One region of the Paenibacillus sp. J31P316 genome, then DNA from elsewhere that is predicted to be linked to it. Evidence: predicted binding sites of a transcription regulator. Region 1 holds the regulator's gene; each other region holds the start of a gene.
What was found. Region 1 encodes LexA, which represses DNA repair genes until DNA is damaged. Its sites were predicted from a motif close to CGAACATATGTTCG; they were not measured.
Positions count from the first base shown of each region.

Region 2: a site for LexA is predicted at 1,469-1,482, ahead of addB (helicase-exonuclease AddAB subunit AddB). Genes of this name have one in related genera too.
Region 3: a site for LexA is predicted at 1,450-1,463, ahead of AC0YNU_RS03645 (DNA polymerase IV). Genes of this name have one in related genera too.
Region 4: a site for LexA is predicted at 1,596-1,609, ahead of AC0YNU_RS08170 (DNA polymerase IV). Genes of this name have one in related genera too.

Region 1 is NZ_JBWDNI010000001.1:435,163-438,306, reverse strand. Features, by position in the region: gene glnA (type I glutamate--ammonia ligase) at 1-701, shown strand, start outside; gene AC0YNU_RS01875 (hypothetical protein) at 908-1,489, shown strand; gene lexA (transcriptional repressor LexA) at 1,583-2,203, opposite strand; gene AC0YNU_RS01865 (LysM peptidoglycan-binding domain-containing protein) at 2,391-2,771, shown strand; gene AC0YNU_RS01860 (DUF896 domain-containing protein) at 2,964-3,144, shown strand, end outside.
Region 2 is NZ_JBWDNI010000002.1:1,225,734-1,228,877, reverse strand. Features, by position in the region: gene AC0YNU_RS11150 (class I SAM-dependent rRNA methyltransferase) at 1-1,276, shown strand, start outside; gene addB (helicase-exonuclease AddAB subunit AddB) at 1,549-3,144, shown strand, end outside.
Region 3 is NZ_JBWDNI010000001.1:847,778-850,921, forward strand. Features, by position in the region: gene AC0YNU_RS03640 (ferredoxin) at 1-65, opposite strand, end outside; gene AC0YNU_RS03645 (DNA polymerase IV) at 132-1,418, opposite strand; gene cimA (citramalate synthase) at 1,669-3,144, shown strand, end outside.
Region 4 is NZ_JBWDNI010000002.1:630,623-633,766, forward strand. Features, by position in the region: gene AC0YNU_RS08165 (YhjD family protein) at 1-321, opposite strand, end outside; gene AC0YNU_RS08170 (DNA polymerase IV) at 318-1,574, opposite strand; gene AC0YNU_RS08175 (hotdog fold thioesterase) at 1,862-2,290, opposite strand; gene AC0YNU_RS08180 (HAD family hydrolase) at 2,404-3,066, opposite strand.

The sequences.
Region 1 (3,144 bases):
AAACGTTCAAACTCGTCGTCAAAACGATCGCGCGCCAGCATGGCCTCCACGCATCGTTCATGCCGAAACCGCTGTTCGGCGTAAACGGCTCCGGCATGCACTGTCACCAGTCGCTGTTCCGCGGCAACGTTAATGCCTTCTACGATGAGAGCGACAAGCTTGGCTTGAGCCAAGTCGCGCGCTATTATATGGCCGGCATGCTGCGCCATGCTCGTTCGTTCGCGGCAATCACGAATCCAACGGTTAATTCGTACAAGCGTCTTGTTCCCGGTTACGAAGCACCTTGCTACGTCGCTTGGTCGGCAAGCAACCGTAGTCCGATGATCCGTATTCCGGCTTCCCGCGGTCTTAGCACCCGGATCGAAGTGCGCAGCCCGGATCCGGCGGCTAACCCGTACCTGGCACTTGCCGTCATGTTGAAGGCAGGCTTGGATGGCATTCATAACAAGCTGCCGCTTCCTGCTCCTACGGACCGGAACATCTACGTGATGACCGACGAAGAGCGGATCGACGAAGGCATCCCTAGCTTGCCGGACGACCTGAAGGAAGCGCTCACCGAGCTTCTTCGCAGCCAGGTCATCTGCGATGCGCTGGGCGACCACGCACTGGCTCACTTCTATGAATTGAAGGAAATCGAGTGGGATATGTACCGCACGCAGATCCACGAGTGGGAACGCGATCAGTATCTGACCCTATACTAGTATTCAGAAGCCCTTGGCGCCGATGGCGTCAAGGGCTTTTTTTTGCGTTTTGCACGCTGAATGTTTCGCAATTAGGAGGAGTAGGAAGATGGGGGAGGAGCAGGAGTAGCAGGAGTAGCAGGGTAGGGAGGCTTGTTATTCCGCACTTGTATGTCCTTCGCTGCATACAATGCCGCAATAGGCATTTTCGAAAGGATGTGGTTCATGTGACAGGGAAGGTAAGGGCAAAAGCCGAGACGTTTCAGATCAGCGGATCGATACTCTCCCGAGTAGCTGCCAGCATGATCCCTTTCTATAGGAAGATTGCAGGCAATCGAAGCTTTGCGCTTCGTTGGTCGAAGGCGGTCAGGAAGGCTGATTTGGATGCGCTGCTTGCCATGTTCAAATCGGTCGTGAAGACAGCTAAGCTGGACAGCTTTTCGGTTAACGGCATCGGCTATTTCGTCGATTTCGCCTTTGAGGAACCGGTGCTACAATATTCGAACGGAACGACAATTCCGCCCGGATTGACGCAGTTCACGTTCTCCACGCCCATACACCAAGCGATCGCACGAGCACTACTTCCGTTCTATAGGGCGCTTGCATCCTCGAAAACGTACGCGGCGGCGCTCGCAGCCGCGATCAACGGAAATCAAACCACACGCGTTCGCGCTCTCATTCGACAGAAGGTAACGACCGCGGCATTGAAAAGTATCCAGATCCGCTTCTCAGGTGTAAGTTGCGACTTTAAATATGCGAGCAGCAAATTTACGTACCGCAACTTGTTGTTCCGGGAGATTACAGGCTAAAGCGGATGAACGAGGCAGAAGAAGAGTCGAACCACGATAAAAGGGGCAGCCAGACGCTTGGATAAGCGGTGACTGCCCCTTAAATGGGTTGAATTAGTGAATGTCGCGGAAAAGACCAATGACTTTACCAAGAATGCTGACGTTGCGCAGGCGGATCGGCTCCATCGTGGAATTCTCCGGCTGCAGACGGATATGATCCTTCTCTTTATAGAAGGTCTTGACCGTTGCTTCGTCGTCTTCCGTCATGGCAACGACGATGTCGCCGTTTGATGCATTCTGCTGCTGGCGGACGATGACGTAGTCGCCGTCATGAATGCCTGCCTCGATCATGCTCTCGCCGATAACGCTCAGAATGAACACGTTATGGTCGCCCACTTTATCGGCAGGGAGCGGGAAGTACTCTTCGATGTTCTCCGTCGCGGTAATCGGAACGCCGGCGGTAACTTTACCGACGACAGGCACCTTGGCGATCGCAAGCGGGAAGGGAAGCTCGTTGTTATCGCCGTCCAAAATCTCGATCGCGCGCGGTTTCGTCGGGTCGCGGCGGATCAGGCCCTTCTTCTCCAAGCGGTCCAGATGGCCATGTACGGTAGAACTGGAAGCGAGGCTGACCGCTTCGCCGATTTCGCGAACGGATGGCGGATAGCCCTTCTCCCGAACTTCCGACTTGATGAATTCGAGTATCGCCTGCTGGCGGTTAGAAAGTTTCGACACCGGAATCACTCCAAAAGATTCATTTGTGTCAAATTATAGCACAGAACCGGAGTTCGTACAAACATAAGTTCGAGAAACATAGGTTCGTATTTTCGTGCGAACAAACGTTCTAAAAGGTGTTGACTGCAAACGGGTGTTCGTGTTATTCTGAAATCACAAAACAGAACAAACGTTTGGGGTGCTGATCATGATGCAAACAATATCTTCATACTCAACTACTTATAAAGGAAATTCTGCCCAAGTACGGAAGGCTGACCGTTCAAGAAAGGAACGTTCCGTTGAACGGGTTCTTGTCAGAATCGCAGCTGCGTCTCTGCTCTTCGTGCTCTTGTTTGCCGGACTATCGTTAGTAACGGGACATGCTGATGGCGAACGTCCCGCAGGACCAAGCGAAGCCGAACGAGTTATTACGGTCGGCTCTGGCGATACGCTGTGGGAGATTGCAAGCAGCGTTCGCAAGGAAGGCGACGATATTCGACGCATCGTATTCGATTTGCAGAAGCGAAATAACCTAAGCTCCAGCGAGTTGAAGGCAGGACAGACGCTTATTATTCCTTTAAGCAGCTAGAATGTTTTCTCTCATTATATGAATGTCTGGAACAGAAGGCCGAACGGGAACGCGTTCGGTCTTTTTTTGTTTTTCCGTAAGGGTGTCCTGCCAGTGCGGGCGCGAGTCGCTCTTGCCTTGACAATGGGCAATTAAAAATGTCAAAGTAAAGAATGTGATGTTGACCAGAATGACGAGAGGAGCGCGAATAGAATGGAGAAAATCATCGCTCGCATCAACGAGCTTTCCAGAAAGAATAAATCCATCGGCTTGACCCCGGAAGAGCAGGCAGAACGCGACGAGCTTCGCCGCATCTACTTGGACAATTTCAAACGTAATTTCCGCAACCAACTCGATACGATTAAGTACGTGGAAGACGAAGAGGACGGCGGAG
Region 2 (3,144 bases), on a different contig from region 1:
GACCGGGTATTGGAATCCCGCCTCTCAGATTACGATCCGCGTGACGGCTTACAAGCCGCTGGAAGCGATGGACGAAGCGTTCTTCACGGAACGGCTGCAGCGGTGCAAGCAGCATCGCGACAGGTTCGTGAACGGCAGCGATTGCCGCCTCGTCTACGGCGAAGCGGATTTTCTTCCTGGACTCATCGTCGACCGCTTCGGTGAAGTGCTCGTCGTTCAGCTGCTGACGCTCGGCATGGAAGTCCATCGCGAAGCGCTTGTAGCGGCGCTCGTCGCGGTCTTCGAGCCGAAGGGCATTTACGAGAGAAGCGATGTTTCCGTTCGCGGCTTGGAAGGGCTGGAAGAGCGCACGGGAACCTTATACGGCGAGTGTCCGCGGATCGTAGAGATCATCGAGAATGGACTGAAGCTTGAGGTCGATATCGTGGAAGGGCAGAAAACCGGCTATTTCTTCGATCAGCGGGAGAATCGCGCCTCGATCGCTCCGCTTATGAAGGGCTGGGGCGTACGAAGCGGCATTCGTCTCGTCGACCGGGCCGGTACCGGTCAAGCGGCAGCGGAAGCCGACGATACGGGCGTCATCGACGAATTGAAGGAGCCTGCGCTCGTGCCGGTCAATGCCAATGGCAAAATCGTCACCTTCCCGTATTGGGACGGCGCCACGGTGCTGGAATGCTTCGCGCACACGGGCAGCTTCACGCTCCATGCATGCAAGTACGGCGCGAAGAAAGTAACGTGCCTGGATGTCTCCGCCCATGCCATCGAGACGGCGCAGCGCAATGTCGAGCGCAACGGCTTCACGGATCGCGTTGAGTTTGTCGTCGCGGATGCTTTCGAATACTTGCGCACGCAGGTGAAGGGCGTCGAGGAGCGGATAGATCGCGGTAACGCGGCGAATGCCAAAGGGGCGAAGCTGGACACCTCGAAGCCTCTGAGCAGCGACGCGGGGCGGAAGTGGGATGTCGTCATCCTGGACCCGCCGGCCTTCGCGAAATCGAAGCATGCGGTCGAAGGAGCGGTCCGAGGCTATAAGGACATCAACCTGCACGGGATGAAGCTTGTGAACGAAGGCGGTTATCTCGTGACGGCAAGCTGCTCGTACCATATGCGTCCAGAGCTCTTCCTGGAGACGATCCAGGCAGCGGCCGCCGATGCGGGCAAAATTCTGCGTCTCATCGAGTGGCGTGCCGCCGGGAAGGACCATCCGCAGATTCTAGGCGTTAACGAGGGTCATTACTTGAAATTCGGCATTTTCGAGGTTCGCAGCAAAGCTTAGCAGGAAGAAGCGGGTTGCTCCGGCAACGGGTGAGACGGTTATATCGGATAACTCGGTTAGATCGGATAGAATGGTAGTTCGAAAAATAGGCAAAAGATGAGGCGGCTCCTTGAGGGGTCGCTTTTTTTGTTCCTGCTTTGATTGCTTCCACGCTGCTACGGCTGGCGGAACAGGATTTACCTGCTCCATTAACGAACAAACATTCGTATTTCTAATGAACAGATAGCAGCCGGTATGCTAGAATAGAAGAATCGAAGAATGAGAATGGGGAGGTGAGCGCATTGGCGCTTCGTTTTGTAATCGGCCGCTCGGGGGCTGGCAAGACCCATCATTGCTTGTCGGCGATCACGAGCCGGATTTTGGAGAAGCCGGACGGCGCTCCGTTGATCATGCTCGTACCGGAGCAGGCGACCTTCCAAACGGAATACGCGCTGCTCGGGGGGCGAAAGTCGCCGCTAACGGGAACGATCCGGGCGCAGGCGCTCAGCTTCCGGCGGCTCTCCTTTCGGGTGATGCAGGAAACCGGGGGCACGGCGCTTACCCCGATCAGCGAGAACGGCAAAAACATGCTGCTCTACAAAATCGTGTCCCGGCTGAACGCGCAGCTGCAGCTATTTCAAGGCAGCGAGAGCCAGCACGGCTTCATTGAACGGCTGGGCGAGCTGATGACGGAATGGAAGAGGTACGGCATCGACGCCGAGGCGCTGCAAGGATTCGGAGAGCATCATCTCCCTGCGTCCGGAAGCTCGCTTCTGAGACGCAAGCTTGGCGATCTGGAGCTTATCTCGAGCCGGCTGGAGGAAGAACTCGCCGGTCTGTACGTCGACGCGGAGGATTATTTGGGCTGGCTGGTACGCGGCTTCGGCGAATCGCCTTCCATGAAAGATTGCGAGATATGGGTCGACGGCTTCCACGGCTTCACGCCTAAGGAGCTGGAAGCGCTGGAAGCGCTCATGAAGCATGCCGGCAATATGACCGTGACCCTCTGCTTGGACAAGCACTATGATAACGGGGAAATGCCGCATGAGCTGGACTTGTTCCGTCCGACGGCCGAAACGTTCTTGAAGCTCCGCGAGCTCGCCGTGAACAATGGGGTGGACGTCGAAGAGCCGCTGCTGCTTGACGGCACGCCTTACCGCTTCAAGGACAGCCCGATGCTTGCGCACGTGGAGCGTTATTACGGTCATGGCGGGAGGAAGCCCCTCCAGCTGACGGAATCGGAGCTTGAAGACGGAGCGATCTCGCTTCATGCCGCATCCGGCCGAAGGGCTGAAGTGGAGGGCGTGGCGCGCGACATCGTACGGCGGGTACGGGACGAGCGTCTCCGGTACCGGGACCTGGCAGTCATGGTCCGCAATGCGCCGGATTACAACGATTATATCAAGGCCGTCTTTTCCGATTACGAAATTCCGTTCTTCCTCGATCAGAAGAATGCCGCGCTGCACCACCCGCTCGTCGAATTTATCCGCTCCGCGCTGGAGATCGCGACCTATGGCTGGCGGTTCGAGGCGGTTTTCCGCTGCATCAAAACAGAGCTGTTCCTGCCGGAGGACGGCAGTCTAACCCGGGAAACGTTCGACCTGCTGGAGAATTACGCGCTCGCAACGGGCATGAACGGGAACAAGTGGCTGTCTCTCAGCCAGTGGAAGCCGCTTGCGCGCGATACGCTGGACGGCGATCCCGTGCAGGCCGGCGAACGGGAGCTGCGCGAATTTCAAGCGGTCTTGGCCGCGCGCGAAGCCGTTGTCCCCGTATTGAAGAAGTTTATCAAGGAGCTGAAGAAAGCGGCGGATGTCCGCGGCATGTGCGAGGCGTTGTACCGCCTGCTGATGAACGTAGAGGCGGCAGACCGTCTGGAACGCTGGAGC
Region 3 (3,144 bases), 410 kb from region 1:
GCCGTTGCTCCGCACGCTCCGCAAGCAATGCACGTATCTTTCTCAACCCAAGTAAACTTCGACATCGTGGTTCCCTCCTATTAGTTGTAAGTTAAAACTTACGTATATGCTTCATCATAAGCAAACAACCCTCATTCATCACTATATAACATATGCTCGTCCCTTTGCAAGGATGTCCCTCGAATTCGTTTGTTGCGAATTAAGGCTGACGGATCGTCTCCTAGCATCCCTGCCGTGAGCACCGCATCCTCGCCGAATTTGTCTCTTAACATGTCCATCGTTCTCGTCAGCGCGGCTTTCTTCGGCTGCTCCTCGTAATTGAATAAATCCAGCTGGACCGCGGTTTCCGTCTGCAGGGAAAGGTTCTGAAGCGTAATGCCCAGCAGGCGCACGGGCTCGCCCTTCTTCCAGTGCTTATCGAAAAGCTTGCAGGCTTCCCTATGAATATCGGCCGCGGAATCAGTAGGCACGCCAAGCGTGACCGATCGGTTGATCGTGGTCATGTCGGGTCTGCGGATGACGATCTGGATCGTCATGGCAAGCATCTTCTGATGCCTCATCCTCCTCCCTGTCTGATCCGCCAGATTGAGCAGAATGCGATGCGCCTCCTCGCGGTCGACAACGTCCTTGGGAAGCGTCGTCGTATGCCCGATGGACTTGTTGCGCTCCCGTTCCGCATTAACAGGGGCATAGTCGAAGCCATGCGAAGCTGCCTTCATCCAAGAGCCCATGACGCCGAAATGCTTCACGAGCATGGCCTCCTCGGCGGCGGCAAGCTGGCCAATCGTCCGAATGTTAAGCTTCGTCAGCTTATCCGCCGTTTTTCGGCCGATGCCAAAAAGCATATCGCAAGGTTTATGCCATAGTATGCTCGGGACGTCGCGAATGCGCAGCACGGTGAAGCCGTTCGGCTTATTCATATCGGATGCCATCTTGGCCAAGAGCTTATTCGGCGCGATACCGATGGAACAGGGCAAATTCCACTCCGACGAGATTCGTTCCTGAATGGTATGCGCGATATCGAGCGGTTCGCCGAATGCCGACGAGCCCGTTATATCCAGATAACATTCATCGATGGAGACGGCTTCCACGAGCGGCGTATACTGCCTGGCGATCGACATGAAGCCTCTGGAATACGTGCGGTACAGATTGAAGTCCGGACTGATCAGCAGCAGCTCCGGGCATCGCCGGAGTCCCTCCCGAACCGTCATGCCCGTCTTCACGCCCTGCGCTCTTGCCGTGTAAGAAGACGTAACGATGATTCCCTTGCGCAGCTCCACGCTCCCGGCAACCGCCGTCGGCTTGTCTTTATATAAATGAGGCTCCTCGGCCTCGTGAACGGAGCAATAGAACGCGTTCATATCCAAATGAAGAATGACCCGGCTTTTAGGAGGCGCCGTTTCCCGCTCCTTCGACATCGCTGCAATCATCCTCCTTGGAATCGTTAACCGATCATATGATCGTATTTTCAGCATACCAATCGCGCGCGTTCACCGTCAACATCCCCGGTCGCGCCGTCCTATCGAACATTTACGCCCTGCTTATCTAATGATATAATAAAAAATTATGACTACGCAAAAAGCTGTACAAATATAAGTAAAGCATGCCTGCTATTCATGTTTTCTTATATTACAAAAAATGGTTCTGAGGAAGGGGGCTTCTGCATTCATGGGAAACACGATCTCCATATTCGACACAACGCTTCGAGACGGCACGCAGGGAGAAGGCATCAGCCTTTCCGCAGAGGACAAAGTAAAAATCGCCCTGAAGCTTGATTTGCTAGGCGTTCATTATATTGAAGGCGGAAATCCTGGCAGCAACAGCAAGGACATCGAGTTCTTCCAACGCATCAAAGGGATGAAGCTGAATGCCAAGCTGACCGCATTCGGCAGCACGCGGCGCAAGAACAGCATCGCCGATCAGGACAGCAGCCTGCTGCGCATCGTCGAATCCGGCGTTCCTGCCGCTACGCTCGTCGGCAAGTCATGGGATTTCCATGTGCATACCGCTTTGCAAACGACGCTTGAAGAGAACCTGTCCATGATCTACGACTCCTTCGCTTTCCTGAAGCGCAAAAGCGTCGAAGCGATCTTCGATGCCGAGCATTTCTTCGACGGCTACAAGCATAATCCGGAATACGCGCTTGCCGTGCTTCGCAAAGCACAGGATGCCGGAGCCGATTGGATCGTACTATGCGACACGAACGGCGGCACGCTTCCGACGGAGATCCACACGATCGTCTCCCGCATCTCCAACGAGCTCAGCACGCCGATCGGCATACATACGCATAACGACTGCGAGCTTGCCGTCGCCAATACCCTTGCCGCCGTAGAAGCCGGTGCCCGCCAGATTCAAGGTACGATTAACGGCTATGGCGAGCGCTGCGGCAACGCGAATCTGTGCTCGATTCTGCCTACGCTTCAATTGAAGATGAATTACGATTGCATCAGCGACGACCAAATGCAGTCGTTGACGAAGACCGCGCGTTATGTCAGCGAGATTGCCAATGTCCATATGCCGGTTGCGCAGCCGTATGTCGGCAATGCCGCGTTCGCCCATAAAGGCGGCATTCACGTCTCCGCGATCATGAAAGATTCGAAGACGTACGAGCATATCCAGCCTGAGCTCGTCGGCAACAAGCAGCGCGTGCTCGTATCCGAGCTTGCGGGCCAAAGCAATATCATTTCCAAGGCGCAAGAGCTTGGACTCGATATCAACGCAAATAATGAGAAGACGAAGCAGATCATGGAGAAAATCAAGGATCTGGAGCATCAAGGCTATCAGTTCGAAGGCGCGGACGCCTCGCTCGAGCTGCTGCTGCGCGATGCATTCGGCGAAATGAAAGAAATATTCAAGCTGGAGTCGCTGAAAATGCTCGTCGAGAAAACGAACGGTCACGGCATGAATGCCGAGGCGATCGTCAAAGTAAATGTCGATGGGCAAACCGTCTATATGGCCGCCGAAGGCAACGGCCCGGTCAATGCGCTCAACAATGCGCTGCGCAAGGCGCTTGAACAGTATTATCCGAGCATCAACGACTTCCATTTATCCGATTACAAGGTTCGGGTTATCGATGAGAAGGATGCGACGGCCGCGAAAGTCCGCGTGCTCATGGAATCGACGGATTTCAAAAACACCTGGAAC
Region 4 (3,144 bases), on a different contig from region 1:
GTACAAGTCCTGCACGACCCGGTCGAGAATCGTCTGCCCCGCCATCAGGTAGGCGCGCTTCAAAATATTCGTGGTGTTCTCCACGTCGGCGATGCTCTTCTGGACCATCTTCTCCATATGCGGGAGCAGAATATAATCGCGAAGCATCGTACGCTCCTCCATCGTAATGAGATTCCGCTCCCTGGGCGCGCGCGCCTGCTCATCGACGGCCGGGCTTTGGCTTTGTCCGCCGCCCGCCGCGTGCTGCTGGTCATAACGCTCCACGTGCTCGGTCAATAACATTTTGGATTTCCAGCGTTCGTTGCCGTCCAGCTTGCTCATTTGTAGTGTCCTCCAATTTGTTCCGCCCTTTCCCGCGCCACGCCGGATTCCAGCAGCGACGAGGCGCGCATGATGGCCGTGCTCCCGTACCGCTCCTTCAGGGCGTCTATGACGCGCTCCTTCCGGTAGGCGCGGGCCCGGTCCTCGAACAGCGTGAGCTGAATAACGTTGTCGTCGCTCAGCTGCGACAAGGCAATGCTGAGGCGGCTGATGGGCAGCCCGTTCCAATGCTCCTTGAACAGCTTCAGCGCGGCGGCCGCCACCTCGTGCGTCAAGGATGTCGGCTCCAGCAGCGTCATCTGCCGGCTGAACCAGCAGGAACGGATGCCGTCCGTCTCCGCCGCGGCTACCGACACGACCGAGCCGAGGAACCGGTTGCGCCGCGTCCGCTGGCAAACCTCCACGACCAGCTCCAGCAGCACGACCTCGATATCCTTCAGCTCGCGGTACAGATTCCAGCGCAAGGCCTTGCCGTGGCTGACGGACTTGAGCTGGCGCCGGATGCCGGGCTCCACGGGGCTCGGATCGATCCCGCGGGCGGTCTGCCAGTAATACCCCGCTTGGATGTCGCTCTGCTTGCCCATCTCTCGCCGCATGCGCCGCTTGAACTCGCCGAACTCCATGCGGGCGATGTCGCCGATGCTCGCCAGGCCCATGCGGGTAAAATGCCGGGTCATCGCGGAGGCGACCATGAACATCTGATGCACGGGAAGCGTCCACAGCGTGGATTCCAGCTTGTCGTACGAGAGCTCGTAGACGCCCTCCTCGCTCTTCTTCGCGTAATTGTCGGTCGCCATCTTGGCGAGAATCTTCGTCGGGCCGATGCCGACCCGCGACCAGACGCCCGTCGACAGCAGAACCTCGTGCTGGATGCAAGCGGCCAGCTGCTCTGGGCTATAGTCGAAATAATCCAATGAATTCGTCACGTCGAGAAACTGCTCGTCGATGCTGTACGGCTCCACGCGCTCCGTATACGATTCGAAAATACGGGTAATCAATAAGGAAACTTGAATGTAGGTCCCCATCCGGGGACGGATCACGACGAGGTCCGGGCACCGGGCCATCGCCTCCCCGACGCGCGACGCCGTAGTCACGCCCTTGGCCTTGGCAATGGGGCATGCCGCGAGCACGATGCCGTTCATCCTCGTCGGATCTCCGACGGCAACCGGCATATCGCGGTACTCCGGATGGGCCGCCTTCTCCACGGATGCGTAGAAGGACTGTCCGTCGATCAGGAAAATATGCCTCGACATCGATGTGCCCCCTCAGGAAAGCGAATGTATGTTCGTATATCGCTATTATACACCGAATGTACGTTCTCCATGCAAGGGAAAAATCTGACTGTTCGTCCGGCGTCCGCGCCCGTTTCCCGAACCGTCCGAAAAGAAAAACAGAGAGGCCCCATCGCGGGGCCCCTCTGCCTTTTCCTATTGAACAACGTAAACGATCACTGCCGCGACGCCTTATTTCTTGAAAATAGGCTTGAAATAATTAGATTCCGGGTTCACGAGGCAAATCACGAATCGTGATCCAGTCCGTTTTATCGGGTCTTCGGAACGATGCCGACCGTGCAGCGGGAGACGCTGACCAGCCGTCCTTCCTCGTCGCTGATCTTGATGTCCCAGACCATCGTCGTCCGCCCCTTGTGCAGCGGCGTCGCGACGGCGGTCACGATGCCGTCCCGCTTGGGACGAATATGATTGGCGTTGATCTCCATGCCTACGGCGACCTGCTTGTCCTTGTCGATCAAATTATACGTACCCACGCTTGCGACGGTCTCGGCGAGCGCGACCGACGCTCCGCCGTGGAGCGCGCCGAAATATTGACGGGAAGCCGGACCGACCGGCATCGTGGCGACGACGCGGTCCGGCGTGCATTCGGTAATGCGCATGCCCAGCACCCCGAACATCGTCTGTTCGTAGGCTATGCCATCGCCAAGCATAAACGGGTTCTCGGTGCTTTGTTTCATCTGTGTGATTCTCCTTCGTTTTGCCGCATTATTCTACTTTACCGCTGTGCGGCCCGCGAAGCAATGCGGGAAAACCCGGGACAGGACGCCAGCGACTCGCCCCCGCCCTATCCTTACAGCAGCGCCAGCAGCTCGTCCAACCGGTCGATCGTGTGCATCGGCTCCGCCGCGAGGCCGTCCGGCCAAGGCCGGCTTGACCGCAGCCAGATCGTTGCCATGCCAAAGCGGGCGGCTCCATCCACGTCGTTCACCGGATGGTCGCCGATGAACAAGCATTCTTCCGGGCGCAGCCCCAGCCGGTCGGCCGCCAGCGCGAAAATCCGCGGGTCGGGCTTCTTGACGCCCGCCTCCTCCGATACGAGGATCACCTCGAAGGCATCCCGGATGCCCAGGCGATCGATTTTGCCGTATTGGGTCTTCATCTTGCCGTTGGTGATCAGGCCGGTCCGGTACTTCGCCCGCGCGTGCGCAAGCACCTCCCGTGCCCGCTCCATTAATGCCGCATGATTCAGAAAATCGCCCCAGTAATAAGCAGTCAGCTCCTCGAGAGACGGCTTCCGCTCCCATGGCAGCTCGTCCAGCAGCTCCGCGAACAGCGTCTCCCGCGGGTTGTAGCCGTCCCTGTCCAGCTCGACGATACGGTCGTGCAGCCCCTGCCTGTCCGCGACATGCCCGAAGTGCGCATCGATGAACGCGTGCGCGAATCCCCCGAACATGCGCGTGCGGTCGAGAATCGTATTGTCCAAATCAAACAGCACCGCTTTGATCTTTTCCATCCCAATCCTCCCCTTCAATGATCCAGTATTCGCCAGTCGAATCGGCTACTCCTGCCGAGGTGGCCGCACGACGAAGAA